Regions from separate parts of the Stenotrophomonas sp. FW305-3-2-15-E-LB1 genome, predicted to be linked through region 2. Evidence: predicted binding sites of a transcription regulator. Region 2 holds the regulator's gene; each other region holds the start of a gene.
The links. Region 2 encodes HrcA, which represses chaperone genes, less so after heat shock. Its sites were predicted from a motif close to TTNGCACTCNNNNNNNNNGAGTGCNAA; they were not measured.

Region 1 (10,296 bases), on a different contig from region 2:
TTCCAGATCCCTCTGTGCTTTGTGGGTGGCCACCCAGACATCGTCCGGCTGCAACCCGCCTGTGTGCACGCATTGCTGCAAGGCCGGCAGATCAATCAAGGGCAACCCGCGAACACTGATCGCCCGGCGCGACGTCCCGGAGTCCTGGAGCCGCTGCAATTGTGTCGGATCAACCCTCCACAACACCGGCTTTAATTTATCACCGTGATAAGTTTCGTCAAGTCCATAGCCACGCTTCCGCTCCTGCCGCCCTAGGTTGGCGCTCCCCGGACGGACAACCGTGAGGCGCAGGCAGGGCAAGGGGAATGGCCGTTTGCGGCAGGCAGCGCCGGGCACGGTCGAGACTCGTCTGCAGCCTGCAGATTCTTCAGTGGAATCAGTGAGGTACGGTTTCGATGGATGCCTGCCAGGCGCAGGATCATCGATAGCCGGGAGCGCCCAGGCGGCGCTGATGTGGTTGCCGACGGGTCGTAGCCGTCATGGGCGGGCAATCATCCACGCATGGCGTGGATCTACTGCGTCAGTCGAGCATGGCCCGACGCTACAAAAACCGGTATCACCACCCCGGCGATGTACCTGGCGCTGTCGTACTTACGCAGCGCCAGGCGCATCGCCGGTGCGGACGGGCCGGTCTCCAACTCCGACCGACCCTGATCGCGGCCGCACCCCCGCAGGCGCTGGCCGCCATCCACACACGTGCCGCACTCAAGCGGCTTCGGACACCTTCACTTCACGACGGGCGCGCACGGCAGCGGCCAGGCGCTCCAGCACCTGTACGGTGGTGTCCCAATCAATGCAGCCATCGGTGATGCTCTGGCCGTAGACCAGTGGCTGGCCTTCCACCAGTTCCTGGCGGCCACCGACCAGATGGCTTTCCACCATCACGCCCACGATGCGCTGTTCGCCGTCTTCCAGCTGGGTGGCGATGTCCTCGATCACTTTCGGCTGGTTTTCGGGGTTCTTGAGGCTGTTGGCGTGGCTGGCATCGATCATCAGGCGCGTCGGCAGCTTGGCCTTGGCCAGTGCCTGGCAGGCCTCGCCGACGCTGGCTGCGTCGTAGTTCGGCTGCTTGCCACCGCGCAGGATCACATGGCAATCCGGGTTGCCGGTGGTCGACACGATGGCGGTGCCGCCCTGCTTGGTGACCGACAGGAAGTGATGCGGGTTCGATGCTGCGCCCACGGCATCGGCGGCAATCTTGACGTTGCCGTCGGTGCCGTTCTTGAAGCCGACCGGGCAGGACAAGCCCGAAGCGAGTTCGCGGTGCACCTGGCTTTCAGTGGTACGTGCACCGATGGCACCCCACGCAACCAGGTCGGCGATGTACTGCGGCGAGATCACATCGAGGAACTCGACGCCGGCCGGCAGGCCCAGCTTGTTGATATCACGCAGCAGGCCGCGGGCAATGCGCAGGCCCTTGTCGATCTTGAAGCTGCCATCCAGGTCCGGATCGTTGATCAGGCCCTTCCAGCCCACCGTGGTGCGCGGCTTTTCGAAGTACACGCGCATGACGATTTCCAGTTCGCCGGCCAGCACATCGCGCAGGGGCTTCAGGCGCTGGGCGTATTCGATGGCCGCGTGCGGGTCGTGGATCGAGCACGGGCCCACCACCACCGCCAGGCGGTCGTCGCGGCCGTGCAGGATCTCGTGCAGGGCCGCGCGCGAGGCGCTGACGGTGTCGGAGGCTTCATCGTCGCAGGGCAGCATCGCCAGCAGCTGGGCGGGCGGTGTCAGCGGTTCAATGGTGCGGATGCGCAGGTCGTCGGTGTGCGGGGGCATTGCGGGGGTTCTCCGGAACGTTGGGGGCCCCCAGCGTGGCGACATGAAAAAAGCCGCCAGGTTCGCTGGCGGCTTTCGGGAATGCGTCTGAAGGTTTCTTCAGGGTGAACGCAGTCCTTCCTCCGCCAGAGGCTTCGGAAAGTAATACCAATAAAAGTTGGCGTTGACGGCGTTCATGGGGTGTATTGATAGCACAGCTTTTGCGCAGTGCAAAATGTTTCATCGGCAACTGCGGGAGCTGTTCAGGCAGTGGCCGAGTCAGCGTTTGCCGTGCACTTCCACGTCCAGCAGCAGGCCTTCGTGGATGTCCACCCAGCGCTCCACCACGCGGTCCAGTTCTTTCTGTGCCTCGTCCAGCTGCTCGGGGTTGAGCAGTGCGCGGGCGGTGTAGAGATCAGAGACGAGCTGGCGCAGGGTCGATTCCAGGATGGCCACCGACGGCCCTTCCAGCCCCGGCAACTGCAGTGCCGGGCTTTCGCCAAGGGTTCCGTACAGCGTGACCTGGAGCTTGCTCTGCATGATCGACTTCCCTGCGGGTGGACATGGGCAATCGTCATGTTTACCGCGTATTGGTGACAGGCGCATGTGCCCTGGCCTGCTCAGCCTCATTCGGCAGTGGCCAGTGTGAACGCCGTACGGTGGCAGCCGTGTAAGGAACCGACGATGACGCCTTCCCCCCAACTTCTGGAAGGTTCGTTGCGGCTCCCCTGAGGCGCCGGTATAGTGAGCGCCGACTACGCAGACAGCAGAAAATTTGTCGGCGGAGCTGCGAAGTCCCGTAGGGGGCATATGAAGGGAAATTGTTGGCGCCGGGGCTGTTCGCTTGAGTGCGGAAGCCTGCCAATGAGGCCGTCCTTCCTACGTAGTCACTTCAGCATCTTTCGTTTCTTGGCCTCGGTCACGTGATAGCACGTCACCGGGGCCAAGTATCTTCTGGATCCAGAAACACGGATTTCCAGTACCGCCGTCGCGTAGTACGGCGTACCCCCGATGTATAGCTTCTGGTGCGTGTTGAGCATGACGGACTGCTGCTCGCTTCGCCGTGGTGCAGCGTCGGAACCGCCCGGCGGATTGCATCTCATGAGGCTACGCGGGCTGTACGCTTTGGCCAGAAGCTCTTCGATCTCGGAACGCATCAGGCCGTCTTTCTGCCTACGGGCATCCAGAACGTGCCGTATTTCACCGGGACCAAGCATGACCGCGTAGCAGTTCAACCGTAACCAGCCGTTCTCGTCACAGACTCGATCGACGTCATCGCACTGTTTGGGCGTGAGGAGGTACGCAAACGCGGGAGCATGCACATCCTCTGCACCACTGGAAGTCTGCCCGTCGACGAATCGAACAAGCTCGCGAATGCAATCTGCGAGTGCATATTCCTGGATGACTGACATGATGCTCGCCCTCCATGCGAGCTTCGACTTCCCGCCAACGTGGGCAGCCAGAAATTGTCCCAGAACACTTGAGTTCATTCGCCGGGAAGAAGCGTCATTCTGGAGGACGCATCATTTGCGCGTTCATTGATCGTGTCGGGAATGACCTGCATGAAGGAACGCTGCGTGACGCATCTGTTCCTTCTCACGTGCGAAGTTCAACCGCAGAAAAATACGGGTGAAACAGCGGATTTCATGGCTTCCTGCGTATGCAATACTGCGCCGCGTTTTCATGGCTGTCGCGGATGCCCTTGGTGCTGCGCGCAGGCATGTGCACTAGATGGATTGCCACCGAAAACGGGTGGCCGGGTCTGGAAGCCCGTGCAACAGAAGAAACGTTTGCCAGCCGGCGCCGCGTGTTGCGGCGCCGGCTGGCATATCGTCCGCGTTCCATGGCGGGCGGTGCGTGGGGACCCAAGGGTCCACCGGTTTACTTCTGTTTCCCGGCTTCCAGACACGTACCGTCCGCCACCTATTCCGGTGGCGCTGCCGTCTTTTCTGTACGGAGCACATGCCATGAATGCAAAGCACGTCCCTTTTCCGGGCCGCAACCACGACGATTCGACCAGCACCAACGCCGACGACGCCGCGCTTGATCCCCACAGTTTCATCGCAAGCCTGCAACGCATCGGCGCGGGTGCCGGCAGCGATGGCCATCCCTGGCCCGAGCCCAATCTGGCGATCGGTCGGCGCATCCAGTTGTCCGATGGCGATTGCGCGCTTGCCGGGCTGCGTATCGTGCATGAGGTGCTGCTGGCCGCCGAGCGCAGCCGCCAGAGCGGCGGACCGGAACATGATGTTGGTCCACGCGTGATGGAAGGTCTGATGATGGCCTGCCTGGAACTGGGCACGCATGCGGCCGAGCGGGTGCGGCCGCGGTAGTCAGGCACTGGCGGAGTACTGGAGAGCCGCCGGGCATGGCCCGGCGCTACCTGGTTGCATGGGAGGCTTCATCCACGCATGGCGTGGATCTACGACGCGTAGCCGGAATGGCGGGCAGGAACATGATGTCGGCCCGCGCGTGATGGAAGGCCTGATGATGGCCTGCCTGGAACTAAGTACGCACGTGGCCGAGCGGGTGCGTCCGCGGTAGTCAGGCAGTGGCGGATGACTGGGGAGACGCCGGGCATGGCCCGGCGCTATCGGGTGGCGTGGAGGTTCAGCCACGCGTGACGTGGATCTACTCGCGGGTCGCCAGATCGTGCAGGTGCTGCGGCATTTCGTCCACGGGGCCGACCGTGTTGGTGGTGGTGAAGTACTCATGCCAGCCTGTGGCGCTGATGCCGGCGACCAGTGCATCGGCGTCGGCGCGGCTGGCGCACTGCCAGACGGCATAGAACTGATCGGCGCTGCCATGCGGCACATCGCGGGCGACGCGGCCCATTGCCAACGGGGCGATTCGCGCCGCGTCGAACTGCTGCATGCCGGCGCCGATGCGGGCAAAGAAGGCGCTGCGTTGCTCGGGCGGGAGTGCAGCCCAGGCGGGAGTTGCGGTGTAGTGCTCGATGAGGATGTGGGGCATTGGGGCCTTCCTTGGGTTGGTGGTGTTGGATCGTCCGCCGGGCATGGCCCGGCGCTACCGAAGGGAGCGTTGGGCGCGCTTGCGGATGTACGTGTTTGCTGCGCTGCTGTGTTCGCGCTGCCAGCGCGCGCAGAGGTCGCGCACCCACTCGGGTTGTGTCTTGCTGGCATCGTTGAGCCAGTTGCCCACCGCGTCCTGCACGTAGCGCTCGGGGTCGTTCGCCAGGGCGTCCAGCAGCGGCAGTGCGTGTTGCGGTTGTTGCTTGAAGAGGGCGATGTGCGTGGCCCAGACGCCGCGCGGGCGCAGTGCTTCGCAGGCGAAGCGGCGCAGGTAGGGTGAGGCTTCATGCGCCCACGGCAGCAGCAGTTGCAGCGCCTGCTGTGGCGCCGCCACGAGATCGGTACGCACCGCCAACCACGCCCATTCGCGTACGCCGAAGTGCGCGTCATCGGCCAGTGGCTGCATCGCCTGCAGTTTCCCGGCCAGCGCCAGCGTGGCATCACTGCCGATGAGGTAGCAGGCCCAACCGCGCACGGTGTCCGAGGGATGCGACTGCCAGCGCGCGGGGTCGCCCTGCCCTGCTTCGCGCAGCAGTGTTGCCGCCAGCGCCATGCGTTGGGTGATGCCCTTGCTGGCGGCATCACGCATGCGCTGCACGGCGGCGTCTGGCAGCGCTGCGACCGCGTGCAGCAGCGTTGCGAAATCCACGGCAAGACATTCGGCCAGATGCGTGCTGGCCGCCTCGCCGATATCCAATTCGTGCCTCCGCGCGGCGCTGATGGCAGCGCTCATGGCGTGGACTCGCGCCCACTGTCGGTGTGCAGCCAGACCTTGCCCAGCAGCTGCGAAAGCTGCGCCTGTTCGGTGGCATCCAGGCCATTGAACAGTCCGCCGATCCACTGCGTGTGCTGGTTGAACAGTTCCTCGGCAAGGCGCTTGCCGCGGGCGGTCAGCACGATCTGCAGGCGGCGGCCGTCCTCGGCATCGTGCCTGCGCTGCAGCAGGCCTTCGCGCTGCAGCCCGTCGAGCAGGCCGCTGATGGTGGCGCGGGTGACGCCTGCGCGTTCGGCCAGTTCGTGCGGCGGCAGCGTGCCGCCCGCGCCATGCAGCAGGAACAGCACGATGAAACGGCCTTCGCTGAGGCCGTGCGGGGCGAGACGGGTGGCGCAGTCGCGGTCGATGGCGGTGGACAGGGAAAGCAGCTGGAAGCACAGGCGCAGCTGGTCCAGGTTGGCGTGGCCGCGGCGGGCGGCCTCGTCGATGAGGGCGGTGTGTTTTGCTTCCAGCATTGCGGACATCTATGTGATTAGGCGGCTAATCATAATTTTGGCAGAAGCAGATTCCAAGCGGGGGGCGTCATCCACGCATGGCGTGGATCTACTGTGTCGGGTTCATCCACGCGGTGTGCCGAACGCGCCCATAAAAAAACCCCGCCTTCCGGCGGGGTTTTTCATTACGTCGGGAACGCGTGGACTTAGAAGTCCATGCCGCCCATGCCACCCATGCCGCCCATGCCACCGGCGCCACCCATGGCCGGCTCGTCCTTCTTCGGAGCTTCGGCAACCATGGCTTCGGTGGTGATCATCAGGCCAGCGATCGAGGCAGCGTTCTGCAGCGCCGAACGGGTCACCTTGGTCGGGTCCAGGATGCCGAACTGCAGCATGTCGCCGAACTCGCCGGTGGCGGCGTTGTAGCCGAAGCTGCCGGTGCCTTCCTTGACCTTGTTGATGATGACCGACGGCTCTTCGCCGGCGTTGGCCACGATTTCGCGCAGCGGGGCTTCCATCGCACGCAGGGCGATCTGGATGCCGTGGTTCTGGTCTTCGTTGGCGCCCTTCAGGCCAGCCAGCGAGGTGACCGCACGGACCAGGGCAACGCCGCCGCCCGGGACCACGCCTTCTTCAACGGCTGCACGGGTAGCGTGCAGGGCGTCGTCGACGCGATCCTTCTTTTCCTTCATTTCGATTTCGGTCGACGCGCCGACCTTGATCACGGCAACGCCGCCGGCCAGCTTGGCAACGCGTTCCTGCAGCTTCTCGCGGTCATAATCCGAGGAGGTGTCCTGGATCTGGGTCTTGATCTGGCCGACGCGTGCGTCGACGGCAGCCTTGTCACCCACGCCATCGATGATGGTGGTGTTTTCCTTGGAAACCTGCACCTTCTTGGCGCGGCCCAGGTCCTTGATGGTGGCCTTTTCCAGCGACAGGCCAACTTCTTCGGAGATCACGGTGCCGCCGGTCAGCACGGCCATGTCTTCCAGCATCGCCTTGCGACGGTCGCCGAAGCCCGGAGCCTTGACGGCCACGACCTTGACGATGCCACGGATGGTGTTGACCACCAGGGTAGCCAGCGCTTCGCCTTCGACTTCTTCGGCAACGATCAGCAGCGGCTTGCCGGCCTTGGCGACGCCTTCCAGCACCGGCAGCAGGTCACGGACGTTGGAGATCTTCTTGTCGTGCAGCAGGATGAACGGGTCATCCAGGTCAGCGGTCTGCGACTGCTGGTTGTTGATGAAGTACGGGGACAGGTAGCCGCGGTCGAACTGCATGCCCTTGACCACGTCCAGCTCGTTGTCCAGGCCCGAGCCTTCCTCAACGGTGATCACGCCTTCCTTGCCGACTTCCTTCATCGCGTCAGCGATGATCTGGCCGATCGACTCGTCCGAGTTGGCCGAGATGGTACCGACCTGGGCAATGGCCTTGTCGTCGGCGGTCGGCTTGGAGATGTTCTTCAGCTCGGCAACGGCGGCCACGACGGCCTTGTCGATACCACGCTTCAGGTCCATCGGGTTCATGCCGGCGGCCACAGCCTTGGCGCCTTCGCGGATCAGGGCCTGGGCCAGCACGGTGGCGGTGGTGGTGCCGTCGCCCGCGTCGTCGTTGGTGCGCGAAGCAACTTCCTTCACCATCTGCGCGCCCATGTTCTCGAACTTGTCAGCCAGTTCGATTTCCTTGGCGACGGAGACGCCGTCCTTGGTGATGGTCGGAGCGCCGAAGCTCTTTTCCAGCACGACGTTGCGGCCCTTCGGGCCCAGGGTGGCCTTGACGGCATTGGCGAGAACGTTGACGCCGCGCACCATGCGCGAACGGGCGTCTTCACCGAAACGAATATCCTTGGCAGCCATTGCGATTACCTCGATGTTTGCGCCGGGCCAGGCCCGGCGACGAAAAGGGATGTCTTACAGGAAAGCAGGTCGCGCCGAGGCTCAGCCGATGATGGCGAGCACGTCGTCTTCGCGCAGGACCTTGTACTCGACGCCTTCGCTCTTGTACGAGCTGCCGGCGTACTGGCCGTAGATGACCTTGTCGCCAACCTTCAGCGACGGGGCGCGCACGGTGCCGTTGTCCAGGGCCTTGCCCGGGCCGACGGCGACGACTTCACCCTTGGTGGACTTTTCCTTGGCCGAATCCGGAATGACGATGCCACCGGCGGAGATTTCGTCGGCTTCGATCGGCTTGACCACAACGCGGTCGTGCAGCGGCTTGATGCTCATGAGAGACCTCTTAAGTTATTGATTGGTCTGAAAAAGTCTGGCGATGTTAGCACTCACCCCAGGTGACTGCCAGCATTGCTCGTGAAAAAGCCCGACAGGTCGGGAGCAGGACAGAGATGGAGCTGCCCCCGGGCCTTTCAAGCCCCGTGACGGAAAATTTTTCGACCGTGCGCTGCGGCGACGGACAGACGGGAGCCAGGGCCGGTTCCCGCAATTTTGGTGAACTGCGTCGCAGTGTCAGATATCTGACGTTCAGTTACGACAAAGTGTCACGCGTTCGGCCTTAGGCTCGCCCGGCATTCCCAATCACAAGGAGTAGTCGATGCGATTGCTGTCCCCGCTCGCCGCCGCCTGCCTGCTGGCGCTGGCCGCCGCGCCGGCCCAGGCCGAGGTCTTCATCAACGAACTGCACTACGACGACAGCACCCCGGCCGGTGACGTCGGCGAAGCCATCGAAGTGGTTGCCACCGCGGGCGAGGACCTGTCCGGCTACCGCCTGTACCTGTACAACGGCGCCAACGCCTCGGCGGCCGTGGTCTACGACAACAAGCCGGTGCCGGCCGGCACCGCCGCCGGTTGCGGCAGTGCCACCCTCGCGGTGGTTACCTACCCGACCAACGGCCTCCAGAACGGCCCCAACGACGGTATCGCCCTGGTCGACGCCAGCGGCAAGGTGGTCCAGTTCCTCAGCTACGAAGGCGCGATCACCGCCTCCGGTGGCCCCGCCGCCGGCATGACCAGCCAGAACATCCCGGTTGCCGAAACCAACAGCACCGCCCCGGGCACCTCGCTGCAGCTGACCGGCAGCGGCAGCCAGTACGCCCACTTCACCTGGGCCGAATCGGCCGGTGAGACGTTCGGCCGCTGCAACAACAACCAGACCTTCAACGGCGGTGGCGGTACCCCGGGCGGCCCGAACACGCCGCCGTCGGTCACCACCACCACCCCGGCGCAGGGCAGCAGCACCTTCCCGGCCGCAGCCGACCTGGAAGTGGTGTTCAGCGAGACGGTGACCCTGGCCAGCGGCGCCTTTGCCCTGAGCTGCGGCAAATCCGGCAGCGTGCCGCTGACCTGGCCGGGCAGCGGCAAGACCGTGAAGCTGTCGACCAACACCGCCCTGGTGGCCGGTGAGGCCTGCCGCTTCGACATCCGCGCCGCGCGCATCACCGACAACCAGGGCGCGCACCCGGCCGCTGACAGCCGCATCGCCTTCACCGTGGCCAGCACCACCGGCAACCCGGACCCGGGCAATCCGGACCCCGGCAATCCGGGCACCCCGGAGGGCTACTACTCCAAGGTGAACACCTCCAGCCCGAGCCAGCTGCGCTGCTCGCTGCACGAGACCATCAAGGGCCACACCGCCTACCCGTACAGCGGCTCGGGTACCAGCACCTGGACCATCCTGGAAATTGCCGACGAAGACCCGAACAACAGCGGCAAGATCCTCGATGCCTACCGCAACCACAGCTACACCAAGGTGAGCAGCCGTGCGGGCACGGGCAGCGGCCTGACCTACAACCGCGAGCACACCTGGCCGAACTCGCTGGGCTTTGCCAGCACCACCGGCGACAAGGGCCTGCCGTACGCCCCGTACACCGACACCCACATGCTGTACCTGACCGATGCGCAGTGGAATGCCGACCGCGGCAACAAGCCGTTCGGCAAGTGCGATGCCAACTGCGGCGAGCGCGCCACCGAGGCCAACAACGGCCAGGGCGGCGGCAGCGGCGGTTACCCGGGCAATTCCAACTGGGTGCGCACCCCCGACGGCAACACCGGCACCTTCGAGGTGTGGGGCAAGCGCAAGGGCGACATGGCGCGTGCGGTGATGTACATGGCCATCCGCTATGAGGGCGGCAAGGATGCGGCCACCGGCCAGTCCGAGCCGGACCTGGAACTGACCGACGACCGCAGCAAGATCGTCAAGACCAGCAGCTCGCCGGCCTACATGGGCCTGCTGTCGACCCTGATCGACTGGCACCTGTCCGACCCGCCGGATGCCGCCGAACGTGCGCGAAATGACGTGATCTACTCGTTCCAGGGCAACCGCAACCCGTTCATCGACCACCCCG
Region 2 (10,296 bases):
CGCCGTGCATGGCGTGCTGGCACGCCCGCAGCAGGCGCTGCTGGACGGTGATCGGGTGGAACTGCTGCGGCCGCTGCAGGCCGATCCCAAGGAAAACCGCCGGCGTCGCGCGCGCGGCGATTGATTCCAGGGTCCCGCCCCGCAGGGCGGGCGGTGGGCTCAGCGACCCTTCTTCTTGTCCTTGGCCAGGTTGCGGCCGAACTGGCGGACCGTCTGCTGGGCCAGGGCCTTGTCGTTGGCCGGGAAGTAGTCGCCATCCCAACGGGTGACGGCGTCATTCTCGAAGTACACGGTGAAGTTCTTCACTTCGGTACGGCCGAGACGGTTCACGCGCTGGCTGGAGGTGTAATCCCAGCGCTGGGCGTGGAAGGGGTCCGGCACGGACGGGGTGCCCAGCAGCGCATTCACCTGCTGCTTGCTCTGCCCGACCTGCAGCTTGGAGACGGCATCTTCCCGGATCAGGTTGCCCTGATAGATGGGTTGCTTGTAGATGATGCCGCACCCGGTGGTGGACAGGGCGACGGCGGCGACCAACAGAAGATTGCGCATCGGTACTGGCGGTTGGGGAAATCAAACCGATGATACACTCCCGGCGTGCCACCGCGACCCAATCCGAGGCAGCTGGCGCTAAATCGCCAATGAACGGAGACCTATGGAAACCCACGACCTGCGTAAAGTCGGCCTGAAGGTGACCCATCCGCGGATGCGGATCCTGGCGCTGCTCGAGCAGCGCAACGCCCAGCACCACATGACCGCCGAAGACATCTACCGCCAGCTGCTGGAGCATGGCGATGAAATCGGCCTGGCCACGGTGTACCGGGTGCTGACCCAGTTCGAGGCCGCCGGCCTGGTGCTGAAGCACAACTTCGAAGGCGGCCAGGCCGTCTATGAGCTGGATCGCGGCGGCCACCACGACCACATGGTCGATGTGGACAGCGGGAAGATCATCGAGTTCGAAAGCCACGAGATCGAGGAGCTGCAGCGCAAGATCGCCGCAGACCACGGCTACGAGCTGGAAGAGCATTCGCTGGTGCTGTACGTGCGCAAGAAGCGCAAGTAAGGCGCTGGCGCCAGCAGTGGATATGCGAAGACCCCGGGCATGCCCGGGGTTTTTCGTTTGTCAGGGCAGGTCCGCGCCATGCGTGGATGGCCCCATGAACACCTGCAGGTCCACCGCCTCGGCCATCGCCCGGTTGCCGGCATCGCCGGGGTGCAGGTGGTCGCCCGAGTCAAAGGCGGGGGCCATCCGCGACGGATCAGCGGGATCACGCAGGGCCGCATCGAGGTCGATCACGGCGTCGAACGGGCTGTCGCTGCGCAGCCAGTCGTTGAGCTGCCGGCGCAGCGCGTCCTTGTCCGCAGCGTAGTAGTCCTCCAGTGGCGTACCGGGGAGGGCGCCCGCGAAGGGCGGCAGGGTCGCGCCGAGGATCCGCAGGCCCCGGCCGTGGGCCTGCCGCGCCAGCGTGCGGTAGCCGGCCTGCAGCTGGCCCAGGGTGGGGCGGGCCTCGTCGCGGGCGAAGGCCGTGCCCGGCCAGCTGATGTCGTTGATGCCGAGCAGCACGATCACGCTGGCCACGCCGGATTGGTCGAGTACGTCACGCGGGAAGCGGGTGAGGGCGGCTTCGCCCATGCCGTCGCGCAGCAGGCGGCCGCCGGAGATGCCGGCATTGGCTACGGCCACCCCGCGCGGAGCCAGGCGGGCGGCCAGATGGTCAGTCCAGCGCTGGTCCTGGTCCAGGCTGGCGGTCGCGCCATCGGTGATCGAATCGCCGATGACCACCACGCTGCGCGCGCTGGCTGGCGCCTCGACGTCGATGCCGGTCAGTACCAGGCGTGCAGTGGTGGGTTCGGCCCCGTGCAGGGTGGTCGCTCGGCTCTGGTCACCGGGGGCGATCCAGCTGGTCTGCCGGCCGTCCCAGTGGAAGCTGTGCAGCGGCGTGGCTGCTGGCAGGTAGAGGCTGACCTGGACGGCCTGCAGGGCGCGGGTGGGCAGGGCCAACGGGTCGCTCAGGCGCTCCTGGCCGGGGGCGATCAGCACGCTGGGCTGGCCGTCGAACTGCAGGGCCAGGGGAGCCCTGCCGGCGGCGCTGGCCACGCTGGCCGCGCCTACCCGTAGCGGCTGCTGCCCATGGGCATTGCTCAGCCGCACCCGCAGCCGCGGTCCGCCCAGGCTGATGCGCGCGGTCTGGCGGAAGGTCTGGTCCTGCAGGGCGGGCGGGATCAGGGTCGGAAACAGGAAGTCCGCGCCCCAGACCGCCTGCGGGCTGGCCTGCCAGCTGGCGACCCAGTGGCTGGGGCTGGCTGGTTCAGCGCTGGCGGTGTCGGACAGGGCGATCAGGACAGTGGCGGCAATATGGCGGAGGCGGTGCATCGGGCAATCCCGGCAGGAGGAAGTGCCATGGTGATTGCGGCCTCATCTGTGAACTAGACTGCGGATGGACAATCATCTGTGAACTGGATTCACTGACATGGCGCGACCTGACATCAACCGATCCGGCGAACTGGAAGTGTTCGTACGGGTGATCGAGACCGGCGGCTTTTCCGCCGCCGCGCGCTCGCTGGACATGACGCCTTCGGCGGTCAGCAAGCTGGTGGCGCGGCTGGAGCAGCGGCTGGGCACGCGCCTGCTGCAGCGTTCCACCCGGCAGCTGCAACTGACCCCGGAAGGCTGCGCGTTCTACGAACGCGGGCTGCGGGTGCTGGCTGACCTGGAGGAGGCCGAGCGCTGTGCCAGTGCCCATGCCGAGCCGCGTGGGCGGCTGCGGGTCAATTCCAACGTGCCCTTCGGCCAGCACTTCCTGCTGCCGCTGCTGCCGCGGTTCCTGCAGCGCAATCCCCAGGTGGGCGTGGACCTGACGCTGAACGACGAGGTGATCGACCTGCTGGAACAGCGCACCGACGTCGCCGTGCGTGCAGGGCCGCTGAAGAGTTCCAGCCTGGTGGCCCGGCGGCTGGGCTCGACCCGGATGATGATCGTGGCGGCGCCGTCCTATGCGCAGCGGCAGGGACTGCCGCGCACGGCGGAGGAACTGCTGGCGCACAACCGGCTGGACATCGGCCACGCGCGGGCGATGCAGGGCTGGCCGGTGCTGCAGGACGGCCGCGAGCGCATGGTGCTGCCCAACGGCAATGCCCGCGCCAGCAATGGTGACGCGCTGCGCCAGCTGGTGCTGGGTGGGCTGGGCATGGCGCGGCTGGCCGCGTTCCAGGTGCAGGCCGACATAGCCGGTGGGCGCCTGCTGCCGGTGCTGGAAGATGCCAATCCGGGTGACCTGGAAGAGGTACACGCGGTGTTCCTGGGGCAGGGCGGTTACCTGCCGCTGCGGGTGCGCGCGTTCCTCGATTTCCTGGTGGAGCACGTGGATCTGGCGCGGCCGTTGGGCTGAGACCGCCGGCGGACGGAAGCCGAGCATGGGCTCGGCTCTACATGTCGGTTTCGTTCGGGCTGTTCTGTAGAGCCGAGCCCATGCTCGGCTCGGCCTGCGTTACACCTGGAGCAGCTTGCGGGCGGCGGCGCGCGCTTCCTTGCTCACTTCCACGCCACCCAGCATGCGCGCGAGCTCTTCCTCGCGTGCCTTGGTATCCAGCTTCTCCACTGCGCTCTGGGTCATGCCTTCCACCGGGGCCTTGCTGACCCGGTAATGGGCGTGGCCCTTGGAGGCGACCTGCGGCAGGTGGGTGACGCACAGCACCTGGCGCTTCTCGCCCAACGCGCGCAGCTTCTGGCCGACGATGTCGGCCACCGCGCCGCCGATGCCCGAGTCGACTTCGTCGAACACCATGGTCGGTACCGCATCGAGGTCCAGCGCAGCCACCTCGATGGCCAGCGAGATGCGCGACAGTTCACCACCGGAGGCGACCTTGCGCAGCGCACGCGGTGGCTGCCCGGCATTGGCTGCCACCAGGAACTCTACGCGCTCGGCACCCTGCGGGTCGGGCTTTCCGCTGTCCTGCGGTTCCAGCTCGATCAGGAACTGGCCGCCGCCCATGCCCAGCTCGGCGATGATGCCGGTGGTGGTGGCCGACAGTTCGGCCGCAGCCTGGCGACGGCTGCCGCTGAGCACTTCGGCCTGCACGCGCCACGCGGCGGCAGCCTTCTCGATCTCACCGGCCAGGCGCTGCAGGCGCTCGTCGGCGCCGCGCAGCTGCTCCACTTCGGCATGCATGCGCTCGCGCTGCGCGCCCAGTTCGTCCATCGGCACGCGGTGCTTGCGGGCCAGGTCGTGCAGGCGGCCGAGGCGGCGCTCGTTCTCCTCGAACTGCTCCGGGTCGGCATCGAGATCGTCGTGCACCCGGTCCAGCAGCGACAGGGCTTCGTGCAGCTGGATCGAGGCGTTCTCGATCAAGCCGTCCACCTCGCCCAGGCGCGGGTCGTGCTCGATCAGGCGTGACAGCTCGTGGCGCACCTGCTGCAGCAGGTCCAGCGCCGAGCTGCCGTCGTCACCGTTAAGCTGGTTGCTGGCCGCCTGGCAGGCGCTCAGCAGGGCGCTGGCGTGGGCCTGGCGACGGTGGCTGGCGCCCAGGGCGGCAATCGATTCGGGTTCCAGGTCCTCGCGGTCGAGCTCGCGCAGCTGGTGCTCGAGGAAGCCGATGCGGTCGGAAACGTCGCCCTGTTGCGACAGCGCCAGTGATTCATCGACCAGCGCCTGCCACGCGGCGGCGGCGCGGCGAACCTGGCGGCGCTCGGCCTCGTTGCGGGCATAGGCATCGAGCAGGGCCAGCTGTGACGGGCGCGTCAGCAGGGCCTGCTGCTCATGCTGGCCGTGGATTTCCACCAGCCGCCCTGCCAGTTCGGCCAGCTGTGCCAGGGTCACCGGGCGGCCGTTGATCCAGGAACGCGAGCCACCGTCGGCGCGGATCACCCGGCGCAGCTGGCACTGGTCCTCGTCGTCCAGCTCGTTGTCGGCCAGCCACTGGCGTGCGGCCTGCAGCTGGTCCAGGGCGAACTCGGCCGACAGCTCGGCGCGGGCGGCGCCGTGGCGGACCACGCCGCTGTCGGCGCGCAGGCCGGACAGGAAGCCCAGCGCGTCGACCATCAGCGACTTGCCGGCGCCGGTCTCGCCTGAAACAACGGTCATGCCGGGCCCGAATTCCAGTTCGGTGGCGCGGACGACGGCAAAATCCTTGATCGAAAGATGTCTGAGCATGGGTACAGGGGTGTCTGAGCCGCGCAACGCTAGCACGCGCGGCGGGGTGGTCCAATGACTTGCCAAGGCGACGCACCGCCATTATCTAGTGTCCGTGTCTCACAGGTTGATTCCATGCACGGTTCCGCTGACCAGCTTGCCCCGCGTGCGCGCCATCTGCTGCGCACGCTGATCGCGCGTTACATCCAGGACGGCGAGCCGGTCGGCTCGCAGACGCTGGCGCGCGTGGCTGGCTTGGAGGTCAGTCCGGCCACCATCCGCAACATCCTGGGCGACCTGGAGGACCTGGGCCTGCTGGCCTCGCCGCATACCTCGGCCGGGCGCATCCCGACCGCGCACGGCTACCGGGTGTTCGTGGACAGCCTGCTGCAGATGCAGCCGCCGGGCGAGGGTGAACTGGCCCGCCTGCGCCACGAACTGGCCGGAGGCGGCAGTACCCAGGCCCTGCTGGGCAGCGCCTCGGAGCTGCTGTCGGCCATGAGCCACTTCGTGGGCGTGGTCAGCGCGCCGCGGCGCGAGCAGTTCGCCTTCCGCCAGATCGATTTCGTGGCGCTGGACGGGCGCCGGGTCCTGGCGATCCTGGTGTTTGCCGACAACGAGGTGCAGAACCGGGTCATCGAGACCCGCCAGGACTTCGAGCCTGGCCAGCTGGAACAGGTGGCCAACTACCTCAATGCCCATTTTGCCGGCCTGCCGCTGGCCGAAATCCGCACCCGCCTGCTGCTGGAGCTGCGCGACGCCCGTTCCGAGCTGGAGCTGCTGCTGGCCCACAGCATCGAGTTGGCCGAGCAGGCCCTGCAGCCGCCGGCCGACGACATGCTGGTGGCCGGCCAGACCCGGCTGATGGGCGTGCAGGACCTGTCCGACCTGGAACGCCTGCGCGAACTGTTCGAACTGTTCTCCAGCAAGCGCGAGATCCTGCAGCTGCTGGAGCGGACCATCCAGGCCCCGGGCGTGCGCATCTTCATCGGTGAAGAGACGGGGATGATGCCGCTGCAGGGGGTCTCGCTGGTCACCGCGCCCTATACCGCCAACGGGCAGGTGCTGGGCGTGCTGGGGGTGATCGGGCCCAAGCGGATGGCCTACGACCGGGTGATTCCGCTGGTCCAGGCCACCGCGGACGTGCTCGGGGCGGCCTTTTCGCCCCCGGGACGCGGTCCGGGGCCGGCAGACGCTTGAAACGCAGCATCCCGCCCACACTAGGGTGGGTGGAGGCGGAGAGTGACCGCCAGGGACCCAGACATGAACCAAGAACATCCAGATATCGAAGCCCAGCATAGCGCCGCCGATGCGGCCGCTGCCGCAGGCACCCATGACGAACTGGAGCGCCTGCGCGCCGAGGTCGAGCAGGTCAAGGCCGATGCGCTGCGTGAGCGCGCCGACCTGGAGAACCAGCGCAAGCGCGTGGCCCGCGACATCGACCAGGCCCGCAAGTTCGCCAACGAGAAGCTGCTGGGCGAGCTGCTGCCGGTGTTTGACAGCCTGGATGCCGGCCTGAAGGCTGCCGGCGACGATTCCAACCCGCTGCGCGAGGGGCTGGAGATGACCTACAAGCAGCTGCTGAAGGTCGCCGCCGACAACGGCCTGGTCCTGCTGGACCCGACCGGCCAGCCGTTCAACCCGGAACACCACCAGGCCATCAGCCAGGTGCCGGCCCCCGGTGCCGCCCCCGGCAGCGTGGTGACCGTGTTCCAGAAGGGCTACCTGCTCAACGAGCGCCTGCTGCGGCCGGCGCTGGTGGTAGTGGCCGCCGATTGACGCGCCGGGCTGGCAACGGCCCACCGCCGTCGGGTAGCGCCGGGCCATGCCCGGCGTTTCTTGAACGGTTGAACACAGCGTTCGGGTGATGGCTTGAATGTTCCACGAGCCTCCCCCACATCCCATTCATCCACCGGCCGACCGGCCGGACTGACACCAACAAGCATTCTTCAGGAGTCTCCCCCATGGGCAAGATCATTGGTATCGACCTCGGCACCACCAACTCGTGCGTGGCGATCATGGACGGCGGCAAGGCCCGCGTCATCGAGAATTCGGAAGGCGATCGCACCACCCCGTCGATCGTCGCCTACACCAAGGACGGCGAAGTCCTGGTCGGCGCCTCGGCCAAGCGCCAGGCCGTCACCAACCCCAAGAACACCTTCTACGCGGTGAAGCGCCTGATCGGCCGCAAGTTCACCGACGCCGAAGTGCAGAAGGACATCGCCCACGTCCCGTACAGCATCCTGGCCCATGACAACGGCGACGCTTGGGTGTCCACCAGCGATGCCAAGAAGATGGCGCCGCAGGAAATCTCGGCCAAGGTGCTGGAAAAGATGAAGAAGACCGCCGAGGACTTCCTCGGTGAGAAGGTCACCGAAGCGGTCATCACCGTGCCGGCCTACTTCAACGATAGCCAGCGCCAGGCGACCAAGGACGCTGGCCGCATCGCCGGCCTGGACGTCAAGCGCATCATCAACGAGCCGACTGCGGCCGCGCTGGCCTATGGCCTGGACAAGGGCGACAACAAGGATCGCAAGATCGTGGTGTACGATCTGGGCGGCGGCACCTTCGACGTCTCGGTGATCGAGATCGCCAACGTCGACGGCGAGAAGCAGTTCGAAGTGCTGGCCACCAACGGTGACACCTTCCTGGGCGGCGAAGATTTCGACAACCGCGTCATCGAATACCTGGTCGAAGAGTTCAACAAGGACCAGGGCATCGACCTGCGCAAGGATCCGCTGGCCCTGCAGCGCCTGAAGGACGCCGCCGAGCGCGCCAAGATCGAGCTGTCCAGCGCCCAGCAGACCGAAGTGAACCTGCCGTACGTCACCGCTGACGCGTCGGGCCCGAAGCACCTGAACATCAAGCTGACCCGCGCCAAGCTGGAGTCGCTGGTGGACGAGCTGATCAGGAAGTCGATCGAGCCGTGCCGCGTCGCCCTGAACGATGCCGGCCTGCGCTCGAGCGACATCAGCGAAGTGATCCTGGTCGGTGGCCAGACCCGCATGCCGAAGGTGCAGCAGGCGGTGACCGAGTTCTTCGGCAAGGAACCGCGCAAGGACGTCAACCCGGACGAAGCCGTGGCACTGGGTGCGGCGATCCAGGGCGGCGTGCTGGGCGGCGATGTCAAGGACGTGCTGCTGCTGGACGTGACCCCGCTGTCGCTGGGCATCGAGACCATGGGCGGTGTGTTCACCAAGATCATCGAGAAGAACACCACCATCCCGACCAAGGCGTCGCAGGTGTTCTCGACCGCTGAAGACAACCAGTCGGCCGTGACCGTGCACGTGCTGCAGGGTGAGCGCGAACAGGCCCGCTTCAACAAGTCGCTGGCCAAGTTCGACCTGTCCGGCATCGAGCCGGCCCCGCGCGGCCTGCCGCAGGTGGAAGTGTCCTTCGACATCGACGCCAACGGCATCCTGCACGTGTCGGCCAAGGACAAGAAGACCAACAAGGAACAGAAGGTCGAGATCAAGGCCGGTTCGGGCCTGTCCGAGGAAGAGATCGCACGCATGGTCGCCGACGCGGAAGCCAACCGCGAAGAAGACAAGAAGTTCCAGGAACTGGTGCAGGCCCGTAACCAGGCCGATGCCCTGATCCACGGCACCCGCAGCGCCATCACCGAGCACGGCAGCAAGGTCGGCGGCGATGTCATCGGCAAGGTCGAGGCGGCACTGGCCGACCTGGAAACCGCGATGAAGGGCGACGACAAGGCACAGATCGAAGCCAAGTCGAAGGTGCTGGAAGAAGCAGGCCAGGCGCTGTTCGCCGCGGCTTCGGCCGAACAGGGCGGTGCCGCCCCGGGTGCCGACGCCGGCAACGCAGGCAAGGCGCAGGATGACGTGGTGGACGCCGAGTTCACCGAAGTCAAGGACGACAAGAAGTCCTGATCCGGACCGACACGGGACGCTGGCCACCAGCGTCCCGTTGTCGTACCAGGGTCCTGACCGCCCACCGGCGTGTCGGGGCGCCCGACGCAAGAGCGGACCTGGTTCCGCTCTTCCGCTTTGACGAATCCCGACTTTCCGGAATGCGATCCACGATATGAGCAAGCGCGATTACTACGAAGTGCTGGGCGTTGCCCGCACCGCCACCGACGAAGAGCTGAAGAAGGCCTACCGTCGCTGTGCGATGAAGTTCCACCCGGACCGCAACCCGGGTGATGCGGCGGCCGAAGCCTCCTTCAAGGAGTGCAAGGAAGCCTACGAAACGCTGTCCGACGGCAACAAGCGCCGCATGTACGATGCCCACGGCCACGCCGCGTTCGAGCACGGCATGGGCGGCGGCGGCGGTCCGGGCGGCCCGGACATGAACGATATCTTCGGCGATATCTTCGGCAACATCTTTGGCGGTGGCGGCGGTGGTCCGCGCCAGGCCCGTCGCGGTGCCGACATCGGCTACGTGATGGAGCTGGACCTGGAAGAAGCCGTGCGCGGCGTCGAGCGCCGGATCGAGATCCCGACCCTGGCCGAATGTGGCGACTGCGATGGCAGTGGCTCGGAAGACGGCAAGGTGGAGACCTGCAACGTGTGCCATGGCCGCGGCCAGGTGCGCATCCAGCGCGGCATCTTCGCCATGCAGCAGGCCTGCCACAACTGCAACGGCCGTGGCCAGATCATCGCCAAGCCCTGCAAGACCTGCCACGGCAACGGCCGCATCGAGGAAGACAAGGTGCTGTCGGTGAAGGTGCCGGCCGGCGTCGATACCGGCGACCGCATCCGCCTGCAGGGCGAAGGCGAGGCCGGCCCGGCCGGTACGCCGCCGGGTGACCTGTACGTGGAAGTGCGCGTGCGCGAGCACCACATCTTCCAGCGCGACGGCGACGACCTGCACTGCGAAGTGCCGATCCGCATCTCGCAGGCCGCGCTGGGCGATACCGTGCGCGTGGCCACCCTTGGCGGCGAAGCGGAGATCCGCATTCCGGCCGAGACCCAGACCGGCAAGCTGTTCCGCCTGCGCGGCAAGGGCGTGCGTTCAGTGCGCAGCCGCAGCGAAGGCGATCTCTACTGCCGCGTGGTGGTGGAAACCCCGGTGAACCTGACCAACGACCAGCGCAAGCTGCTGGAACAGTTCGAAGCCACCTTCGTCGGCGAGGAAGCGCGCAAGCATTCGCCGAAGTCGGCCACCTTCATGGATGGGGTCAAGGGCTTCTGGGACCGGATGACGTCCT
Region 3 (10,296 bases), on a different contig from region 2:
CAGCGGCGAGAACTACAGCCTGAAGGGTGCCGACCTGACCCTGCAGGCGGGCCGCGGCACCTACCTGAAGATGGAACAGACCCGCACCGATGCCACCGCAGCGCCGGTGTTCTATTCGGACAACGGCGGCCTCAGCTTCATCCGCCGCAACCCCTATGAAGGCCGCCGTTCGGGCAAGGCCTCGGCGGTGGAAGCCCGCGCCAACCTGCGCGAGCTGGGCTGGACCAGCCAGGACTGGAGCCTGGGCGCATGGTGGCGCGACGTCGACGCCGGTTTCTCGGTGGCACGCCAGGACACCGGCCTTCCGGTCCAGGAATACGGCGCGGAATTCCTCGGCTACCTCACCGATGATTTCAGCCTGTACGGCCGCCACACCCGCACCGAACAGGGCGAACTGGCGCTGGAGCAGAGCCAGCTGACCGCCGAATGGCGGCTGGGCAACGATGGCCAGCTGACCGGCGAACTGCGCCGGGTGCGCGAGGAACAGGAACTGCAGGATGTCTCGGCGCTGCTGGCGGCGATCGGCTACCGCCAGCGCTTCGGTTCCTCGTGGGAGCTGTACGGCACCGGCCAGGTGACCCTGGACGATGACGGCGGCGCCTATGAGAAGAACGACCTGCTGACCTTGGGCGCGCGCTACCTGTTTGGCGACCGCAGCAGCGTGGGTGCCGAACTCAGTGGCGGCAGCCGCGGCCATGGCGGCAAGGTCGATGCCGAGTACCGCATGGCGCCCGACCACAGCCTCTACGGCAGCTACAGCTACAGCACCGACCGCACCGGCACCGATCCGTTGTTCGACAGTGGCCTGCAGAGCGGCTGGACAGTCGGCCAGCGCTGGCGCCTGAGCAACCAGGTGAACGTCTACAACGAAAGCCAGTACCTGAAGGACCGCCGGCAGGACAGCGCGGGCCTGGTGCACACCTTCGGCATGGATTTCTATCCGGCGCAGGGCTGGAACCTGGGCTTCACCCTGATGGATGGCGAGCTGGAATCCACCGTGGGCCGCATCAACCGCCGCGCGTACAGCGTCAGCGGTGGCCGCACCGATGCGGTGGCGCAGTGGAACAGCAAGCTGGAGTACCGCCGCGACAGCGGTGCCGAGCAGCGCGAGCAGTGGGTGACCACCAACCGCCTGCTGTACAAGCTCAACGAGGACTGGCGCTTCGCCCTGCGCGCCAACTACGCCGATACCCAGGACCGGATCAACCCGGTGGCCGATGCCAAGCTGGTGGAGACCAACGTCGGCTTCGCCTGGCGCCCGCACGACAACACGCGCTGGGCCGGCTTCGGCAAGTTCACCTACCTCTATGACGTGGCCTCGCTGGGCCAGGAAGGTGGCAACCTGTACGACCAGCGCTCGCAGGTGCTGTCGCTGGAAGGCATCCGCCAGATCGGCGAGCGCTGGGAGATGGCCGCCAAGCTGGCCTCGCGCTGGGGCGACTACCGGACCGGCCGTGGCGAGGGCGCCTGGCTGGACAGCCGCGCCGACTTCGCGGCCCTGCAGCTGCGCTACCGCCTGTTCGCGCAGTGGGAGGGGCTGGCCGAGCACCGCTGGCTGAAGGTGCGCGATGGCGGCGTGCGCAAGGGCTGGCTGCTGGGCGTGGACCGCCGCGTGGGCGAGAACTTCAAGGTCGGCGTAGGCTACAACTTCACCGAGTTCAGCGATGACATGACCGAGCTGATGTACGACCAGAAGGGCTTCTTCCTGAACATGGCCGGGTACTATTAGCGTCGCCTGCCACGCATGGCGTGGGACTCGCGGCCTGGCTGGGCTGAACGACCGGCAACATTGCCGGGCTGAATGGGGTGGGCCGATGGGATTTTGCGGCCCAAAACGACCATTCATGCACTTTATTCTGGGCAAGTGATTGATTTTGCTGGTATTCGACCATGGTCGAGCCTGCTCGCCATTGTCATCAATACGCGATAGGGTAGGGATGTTGAATCGCCCATTGTTCCGTTGACGGAACACTGGAACTTCCTCCCGCTTTAGCAGTCCAAAAGCCGGACTGCTAAGATGAGCCCCTATGAGCCAGAACACCTCTACTGCCCTTGTGGCAAACAATCTCCCGATTCCCAGTGCGCTCGGTTCGCTGGATGCCTACATCGGTGCCGTGCACCAGATTCCGGTGCTGTCGGTCGATGACGAACAGGACCTGGCCCGTCGTTTCCGCGACGGTGACGATCTGGACGCCGCACGTGAGCTGGTGCACTCGCACCTGCGCTTCGTGGTGCACGTGGCCCGCGGTTACAACGGCTATGGCCTTGCGCTGGGCGACCTGATCCAGGAAGGCAACATCGGCCTGATGAAGGCGGTCAAGCGCTTCGACCCGGACATGGGCGTGCGCCTGGTGTCCTTCGCCGTGCACTGGATCCGTGCAGAGATGCACGAGTTCATCCTCAAGAACTGGCGCATCGTCAAGGTCGCCACGACCAAGGCGCAGCGCAAGCTGTTCTTCAACCTGCGCAAGTCGAAGACGCGCCTGGGCTGGATGAACGCGGCCGAAGTCAGCGCCGTGGCCAAGGATCTGAACGTGTCCGAGCGCGAGGTCATGGAAATGGAGTCGCGCCTGTCCGGCCGCGATATCGGTTTCGATGCGCCGACCGACGAGGACAACGACCACGCCCCGCCGTCGCCGGCTGCGTTCCTGGTGTCCAACGACGAAGATCCGTCGATGGCCTACGAGCGTGAAGACAGCGAAGACAACCAGATGCAGCTGCTGCGCGAAGGCCTGGCCGAGCTGGATGCGCGCTCGCGCGACATCATCCACCGCCGCTGGCTGGATGCCGACAGCAAGGTGACGCTGCAGGAACTGGCCGATGAGTACGGCGTGTCCGCCGAGCGCATCCGCCAGGTCGAAGCGAACGCGCTGAAGAAGATGAAGGCGCTGTTCACCGCGTAAGCGGGGTGGCGTTGGAATGAAGAAAGGCCCGGCTATGCCGGGCCTTTCTGTTTGTGGGGCTCATCCACGCATGGCGTGGATCTACTGACGCCGCGCGGGCCTCACCCCTCGCGTGCGATGGCGCGCCAGCCGATGTCGGTGCGGTGGAACTCGTTGGCCCAGGTCACGTTGGCCACGCCGGCGTAGGCATTGGCCTGCGCGTCGCGCACGCTGTCGCCCAGCGCGGCCACGCACAGCACGCGGCCACCCGCGCTGAGCACCTGGCCCTGCGCATCCAGCGTGGTACCGGCATGGAACACCTTGGCGTTGGCGGGCACGGCGTCCAGGCCGGAAATCACGTCACCGGTGATCGGCGCTTCCGGGTAAGGCCTGGCGGCCAGCACCACGCCCAGCGACGGGCGCGGATCCCACTGCGCGTCCACCGCGTCCAGGCGGCCATCGATGGCCGCTTCCACCAGGTCCACCAGGTCCGACAGCAGGCGCAGCATCACCGGCTGGGTTTCCGGGTCGCCGAAGCGCACGTTGAACTCGATCACCTTCGGCGCGCCGCTGGCATCGATCATCAGACCGGCATAGAGGAAGCCGGTGAACGGGATGCCATCGGCGATCATGCCCTGCACGGTCGGGTTCACGACTTCGCGCATCACCCGGGCATGCACCTCCGGGGTCACCACCGGCGCAGGCGAGTAGGCGCCCATGCCGCCGGTGTTCGGGCCGGTATCGCCGTCGCCCACGCGCTTGTGGTCCTGCGAGGTGGCCATCGGCAGCGCGTGCACGCCATCGACCATCGAAATGAAGCTGGCTTCCTCGCCATCGAGGAATTCTTCGATGACCACGCGCGCACCGGCATCGCCGAAGGCGTTGCCCGAGAGCATGTCACGCACCGCGTCCTCGGCCTCGGCCTGGGTCATCGCCACGATCACGCCTTTGCCAGCGGCCAGGCCATCGGCCTTGACCACGATCGGTGCGCCCTTCTCGCGGATGTAGGCCAGCGCAGCGTCCACCTCGGTGTGCACGGCATAGAACGCGGTGGGGATGTTGTGGCGGGCCAGGAAATCCTTGGCGTACGCCTTGCTGCCTTCCAGCTGCGCGGCGGCGGCGGTCGGCCCGAAGATGCGCAGGCCGGCAGCGCGGAAACGATCGACCACGCCGGCCACCAGCGGCACTTCCGGGCCGACCACGGTCAGCGCCACGCCTTCGGCCTGGGCCAGCGCCAGCAGGCCGTCGATGTCGGTCACCTTCACCGCCACGTTGCGGCACTTGTCTTCGGTGGCGGTGCCGGCATTGCCGGGCGCCACGATCACTTCGGTGACACGGGAGGACTGGGCCAGCTTCCATGCCAGGGCGTGTTCGCGGCCGCCAGAGCCGATGACAAGAATCTTCTTCATGTGGGAAGTATCCGAACGGAGAAATCAGGAGGGAGAACGATGGAGGGGAACTGCTCAATCCTCGCGCTTCAGCGCAGGGTTGGTCAGTGTTTTTGCTTCAGCTTCGAGTTGGCGCAGGTCATCGATCGCCTCCTGCTCGGCCTCGCCCAGTTCTTTGCTGCGGCGATGCTGATCGAACACCCCGTAGCGCTCGGCAATGATCGCTTCCATCTGCTGGTGCGAGACGTGGCCCGCACCTTCCAGGATCGCGCGCTCATTGAAATCGAGGAATCGATCAGTCTGGGTCAGCCAGTCGGCCATGCGCATCTCGATGCGGCGTTCGGCGCGGTCCTCCGCGAAATCCAGGAACATGGTCACCAGGCGATTGAGCTGCTCCAGCTCTTGCTGAGCGAGGTAATTTTTGGAAACCACGGCATCGGATTTCCTGATGCGCTCGCCTTGCCAATGGGTCAGACCGAGCGTCGCCGAATCAAGGTCCGCGCGCTCAACGATCAACTGGGCAGCAGTACGGCCAGTGACGGCGTAGACGAGCTTGTTCTGGATGGTGGCGAAGAAGCTCTTGGCCGTCTGCGCAGTGCCGTCGTAGTCGCTGCTGCTGGCTTTGAACAGATCGCGCAGGGTTTGATAGAACCGCTTCTCCGAACTGCGGATATCGCGGATGCGGCGCAGCAGTTCCTTGAAGTAGTCGGCTCGTTCGGCGTCCTTCAGTCGAGCATCGTTGAGCAGGAAGCCCTTGGCCAGATACTCGGCCAGCGACGAGCCAGCCCAGCGCCGGAACTGGCGGCCGCGTGGGGAGCGCACCCGGAATCCGACCGCCAGGATCAGCTCAAGTCGATAAAGCTGCGTCCTGTATCGCTTGCCATCGGCAGCAGTCGTCAAGTCAAACTTGACAACTGAATCGGCCGGAAGCTCCCCTTCCTCCAGGATCCTCCGGACGTGAAGACTGATGTTCTGCTTGGTCGTATCAAACAGCTCGGCCATCTCGCCCTGGGTCATCCACACCGTCCCCTCCGCAGCGCGCAGGTGGACCTCCGTCCGGCCATCGTCGGTACGGTAGAGGATCAGTTCGCCGAGGGAGCTGTTCATGGCCGGTCGATGTGCCTCACTCGCAGCCCTCGCGTTGCAGCGCGTCGGGGAAGGAATAGGTCCAGGTCTTCGGGTCCAGCGTGAAGCGGTGCGTGCGGCGCACGTTGGTGCCGCCACAGCTGCTGCCGGTTTCCTCGATCAGCAGCGGCCAGATGCGCGCGCTGCGGTTGCTGTCGTCCATGCGCAGTTCGAACTCGATGTCGAACATGCGGGTGCGGCAGTCTTCGGCCTGCTCGGCGTCATCGCAGTCGTAGGCCGCGCTGTTGTCGATGTGGCTGCGCACGCTGCCGGCATCCACCAGACCGTTCGGGCCGGGCAGGATGAAGCTCTGCGTCTGCAGCGAGTAGCCCTGGCCGTACCAGCCGCTGACGTTGCGGAAGCCGTAGAAATCGCTGCCGAAGCGCAGGATCTCGACGCTGCCCGGGCGGCCGCTGCTGCCATAGGTGCCGCCGGTCAGCTCGGCCGCCACCTCGAAGCCATCGCCAGATGGGCGCAGCACGTAGAAGTCGATGGTGCCCGCGTCGGCATGGCCGGCGTCGGCCACTTCGCCGCACACCGCCAGCAGCTGCTGCCAGCTGTCACCGTTCACCACCGGCTGCTCGGCGCACACCGCCCAGTCCACCGGGCGGCTGTCACCGTCCTGCGCCCAGCTGCCGCGCCAGTCGCCGGACAGTTGTGCGTCCTTGCCGTAGCGCGCCGTCAGGAAGGCCTGCAGGCGCGCGGTGCGGCTGGCATGCCCGGCCGCTGCGGTGCTGCCCGCGGCGGGCGTCTCTGCGTGCGGGGCAGTGGCGGGTGCCGGCTGGGCGGCCGGCTTGCAGCCGGCCAGCAGGACCGCGCCCAGCAGCGCGGGCAGGAGCAGGGGTTTGATCGAAACTGCGGACATCCGTGTCGCTCCAGGATCAGTGGCGGAAGTGGCGAACGCCGGTGAACACCATGGCCAGGCCATGTTCGTCGGCGGCGGCGATCACTTCGGCGTCGCGCATCGAACCGCCCGGCTGGATGACCGCCTTGATGCCGGCGGCCGCCGCGGCATCGATGCCGTCGCGGAACGGGAAGAACGCATCGGACGCCATCACCGAACCTTCCACCACCAGGTTTGCATCGGCCGCCTTGATGCCGGCGATGCGCGCGGAATAGACGCGGCTCATCTGCCCGGCGCCGACGCCGATCGTGCGGTTGTCCTTGGCGTAGACGATCGCGTTGGACTTCACGAACTTGGCCACCTTCCACGCGAACAGCAGGTCGGTGAACTGCTTGTCGGTCGGTGCCAGCCTGCTCACCACCTTCAGCTCATCGCGGGTCATGCCGCGGTTGTCGGAAGACTGCAGCAGCAGGCCCGAGCCCACGCGCTTGCTGTCGAAGTTGTTCAGGCCATCACCGTGCGGGATGCGCAGCACGCGCACGTTGGCCTTCTTCTGCGCGTATTCCAGCGCGGCCGGCTCGTAGTCCGGGGCGATCAGCACTTCGACGAACTGGCGGTCGAGGATGACTTTCGCGGTAGCGGCGTCCAGCGGCTTGTTGAAGGCGATGATGCCGCCGAAGGCGCTGGTCGGGTCGGTGGCGTAGGCCAGCTCGTAGGCATCGCCATTGCCGGCACCGACGGCCACGCCGCACGGGTTGGCATGCTTGACGATGACGCAGGCCGGCGCCTCGAACTGGCGCACGCATTCCCACGCCGCATCGGCATCGGCCAGGTTGTTGTAGCTCAGTTCCTTGCCCTGCAGCTGCTGGAACGTGGCCAGGGTGCCCGGCACCGGGTACAGGTCGCGGTAGAACGCGCCGCTCTGGTGCGGGTTCTCGCCGTAGCGCAGGTCCATCACCTTCACGAAGGTGGAGTTCATCTGCGCCGGGTACTCGGCACGGGCCGGCACGGCGGCGTCGGTGGCGGTGACCGCCGACAGGTAGTTGCTGATCGCCGCGTCGTACTGGGCGACGCGGTTGAACGCCGCCACCGAGAACGCGAAGCGGGTGCTGGCCGACAGCTGGCCGTTGTTGGCCTCCAGCGAGGCCAGCAGTTCGGCGTACTGCGACGGGTCGGTGGCCACCGCCACGCGGGCGAAGTTCTTGGCCGCCGAGCGCAGCATGGCCGGGCCGCCGATGTCGATGTTCTCCACCGCGTCGGCCAGGGTGCAGTCGGCCTTGGCGGTGACCGATTCGAACGGATACAGGTTCAGCACCAGCAGGTCGATGGCGCCGATGCCGTGCTCGGCCATCACCGCGTCATCCAGGCCCGAACGGCCCAGCAGGCCGCCGTGCACCATCGGATGCAGGGTCTTGACCCGGCCATCCATCATTTCCGGGAAACCGGTGACGTCGGCCACGTCCTTCACGGCCAGGCCCATGTCGCGAATGGCCTTGGCGGTGCCGCCGGTGGACAGCAGCTCCACGCCGCGTGCAGCCAGCGCGGTGGCCAGCTCGGCCAGGCCGGTCTTGTCGGAAACGGAGAGGAGGGCCCGACGGACGGGCAACAGATCAGCAGTCATGGGGACAGGGCAATCGGCAGCGGAGCGGGGCCGATATTGTAGTTCGTGGGGGCCGGTGGCGGGCGCCGACAGGGAACATCCGTCGGCCGTGACGGCCAGCGGCCGCCTTCGGCACAGCCCGGCCGGTGGCCATCCGCAAGCAATTCGATGGGGGGCGCTGCCCTGATCAGGTAGGCTGTGCCGGAACTGCCAAGGAGTTGCGGGTTCAGATCGTGTCGATCTATGCATTGAAAGGACGTTTCCAGGACCTCTTGCGTCCGGCCGTGCGCGGGCTCTACCGCCTCGGCATCACCGCCAACATGGTGACCGTGGCGGCCGCCGTGGTCTCGCTGCTGGTGGCTGCCGCCGTGTGGTGCTGTGCGCCCGCGCAGCCGCTGCTGTACCTGCTGCTGCCGCTGTGGATGCTGCTGCGCATGGCGCTCAACGCCGTGGACGGCATGCTCGCCCGCGAGTTCGGCCAGCAGTCGAAGCTGGGCGCCTACCTGAACGAGTTGTGCGATGTGATCGCCGATGCGGCGCTGTACCTGAGCCTGCTCAGCGTGCCGGGCGTGCGCCCCGAGGCGCTGTGGCTGCTGGCCTGGACCGCGGCGCTGAGCGAATACGCCGGCGTACTGGGGTTGATGGTCGGTGCCAGCCGCCGCTATGACGGCCCGATGGGCAAGAGCGACCGCGCCTTCGTGATCGGGGCGCTGGGCCTGCTGCTGGCGTTCGGGTGGGTCGGCGCGATGACGGTCACTGGCGTGGCTGCGGCCATGGCCGCACTGTGCGTGCTGACGATGATCAACCGCGTCCGCCGCGGGCTGCAGGAAGCGGCGCTTCCGCCGCAGTAATCAACGACAAACAACAAGACAATCTGGAGATTGCATGCGTCAGGCGCAGGAACGGGAATTCCACAGCTTCGACCAGGTACCGCTGTTCTACCGGTACTGGGCGAGCACCACGACCACCACGCCGGCCAGGGCCATCGTGCTGCTGCATCGCGGCCACGAACATTCCGGGCGGGTCACCCACCTGGTCGATGAGCTGGATCTGCCCGACACCGCCTTCTTCGCCTGGGATGCACGCGGCAACGGCCGTTCGCCGGGCGCGCGCGGTGATGCCCCGGGTTTCCCGGCGCTGGTGCGTGACCTGGACAGCTTCATCGCCCACATCGGTGCCGAGCATGGCATCGCGGTGGAGGACATCGTGGTGATCGCGCAGAGCGTGGGCGCCGTGGTTGCCGCCACCTGGGTGCACGACTACGCGCCGCGCCTGCGCGCACTGGTTATGGCTTCGCCGGCCTTCAAGGTGAAGCTGTACGTGCCGTTCGCCCGGGCGGGGCTGGGCCTGATGCAGAAGCTGCGCGGCAACTTCTTCGTCAACAGCTACGTCAAGCCGCAGTGGCTGACCCACGATCCGGCGCGGGTGGAAAGCTACCGCACCGACCCGCTGATCACCCGGCCGATCTCGGTGCGCGTGCTGCTGGGCCTGTACGAGGCCGCTGACCGCATCGTCGCCGATGCGCAGGCGATCAGTGTGCCGGTGCAGCTGCTGGTTTCCGGCTCGGATTTCGTCGTGCACCGTGGCCCGCAGGACCGCTTCTACGAGCGCCTGTCCAGCCCGATCAAGGAGCGCGTGCACCTGCCGGGCTTCTTCCACGACACGCTGGGCGAACGTGACCGCGCGCCGGCGCTGGCGCGCATCCGCAGCTTCATCCAGGCGCGCTTCGCCGAGCCGCTGCGCGAACTGTCGCGCCGCGATGCGCACCGCCACGGGCCGACCTTCGAAGAATCGGAAATCCTGGCCTGGCCGCCGGAGCGCAACAGCCTGGCCGACCTGCGCTGGCGCGTGGTGCGTGGCGGCCTGCGGGTCGGCGGCACGCTCTCCGAGGGCATCGCCCTGGGCCTGCAGACCGGCTTCGATTCGGGCAGCACGCTGGATTACATCTACCGCGACGAAGCGCGCGGCAAGGGCCCGCTGGGGCGCATGGTCGACCGCAACTATCTGGATGCGATCGGCTGGCGCGGTATCCGCATCCGCGGCCAGCACCTGCAGGAACTGCTGCGCGATGCCGCCCAGCGCCTGCGCGGGCAGGGCACGCCGGTGCGCGTGCTGGACGTGGCGGCCGGCCATGGCCGCTACGTGCTGGAAGCGCTGGGCCAGGGCGAGCAGCGCGCCGAACGCATCGTGCTGCGTGATTTCAGCGCGTTGAACGTGACCCAGGGCCAGGCCTTGATCGAGCGCCTCGGCGCGGCCGACATCGCCCGCTTCGAGCAGGGCGATGCGTTCGACCCGGCACAGCTGGCGCAGGTCGACCCGGCGCCGACGCTGGCGGTGGTCTCCGGCCTGTACGAACTGTTCCCCGACAACGATGCGGTGCTGCGTTCGCTGCAGGGCATCGCCGCGACCGTGCCGGTGGGCGGCTATCTGGCCTACACCGGCCAGCCCTGGCACCCG

Region 1: the regulator HrcA is predicted to act here: its motif matches at 8,271-8,297, upstream of AC3WL7_RS05240 (co-chaperone GroES).
Region 3: the regulator HrcA is predicted to act here: its motif matches at 1,990-2,016, upstream of rpoH (RNA polymerase sigma factor RpoH).

The regions. Positions count from the first base shown of each region.
Region 1 is NZ_JBYSZR010000004.1:180,905-191,200, forward strand. Features, by position in the region: gene AC3WL7_RS05195 (hypothetical protein) at 1-300, opposite strand, end outside; gene AC3WL7_RS05200 (3-deoxy-7-phosphoheptulonate synthase) at 706-1,779, opposite strand; gene AC3WL7_RS05205 (hypothetical protein) at 2,038-2,298, opposite strand; gene AC3WL7_RS05210 (hypothetical protein) at 2,646-3,170, opposite strand; gene AC3WL7_RS05215 (hypothetical protein) at 3,726-4,091, shown strand; gene AC3WL7_RS05220 (DUF6616 family protein) at 4,390-4,731, opposite strand; gene AC3WL7_RS05225 (DNA alkylation repair protein) at 4,786-5,523, opposite strand; gene AC3WL7_RS05230 (MarR family winged helix-turn-helix transcriptional regulator) at 5,520-6,020, opposite strand; gene groL (chaperonin GroEL) at 6,206-7,855, opposite strand; gene AC3WL7_RS05240 (co-chaperone GroES) at 7,937-8,224, opposite strand; gene AC3WL7_RS05245 (endonuclease) at 8,547-10,296, shown strand, end outside.
Region 2 is NZ_JBYSZR010000016.1:3,603-13,898, reverse strand. Features, by position in the region: gene AC3WL7_RS12670 (RnfH family protein) at 1-124, shown strand, start outside; gene AC3WL7_RS12665 (outer membrane protein assembly factor BamE) at 160-549, opposite strand; gene fur (ferric iron uptake transcriptional regulator) at 653-1,060, shown strand; gene AC3WL7_RS12655 (SGNH/GDSL hydrolase family protein) at 1,121-2,371, opposite strand; gene AC3WL7_RS12650 (LysR family transcriptional regulator) at 2,469-3,386, shown strand; gene recN (DNA repair protein RecN) at 3,486-5,147, opposite strand; gene hrcA (heat-inducible transcriptional repressor HrcA) at 5,262-6,326, shown strand; gene grpE (nucleotide exchange factor GrpE) at 6,390-6,905, shown strand; gene dnaK (molecular chaperone DnaK) at 7,091-9,016, shown strand; gene dnaJ (molecular chaperone DnaJ) at 9,171-10,296, shown strand, end outside.
Region 3 is NZ_JBYSZR010000019.1:25,728-36,023, reverse strand. Features, by position in the region: gene AC3WL7_RS14095 (TonB-dependent receptor) at 1-1,729, shown strand, start outside; gene rpoH (RNA polymerase sigma factor RpoH) at 2,028-2,903, shown strand; gene purD (phosphoribosylamine--glycine ligase) at 3,005-4,291, opposite strand; gene rhuM (RhuM family protein) at 4,346-5,377, opposite strand; gene AC3WL7_RS14075 (hypothetical protein) at 5,394-6,260, opposite strand; gene purH (bifunctional phosphoribosylaminoimidazolecarboxamide formyltransferase/IMP cyclohydrolase) at 6,277-7,860, opposite strand; gene AC3WL7_RS14065 (CDP-alcohol phosphatidyltransferase family protein) at 8,073-8,690, shown strand; gene AC3WL7_RS14060 (bifunctional alpha/beta hydrolase/class I SAM-dependent methyltransferase) at 8,725-10,296, shown strand, end outside.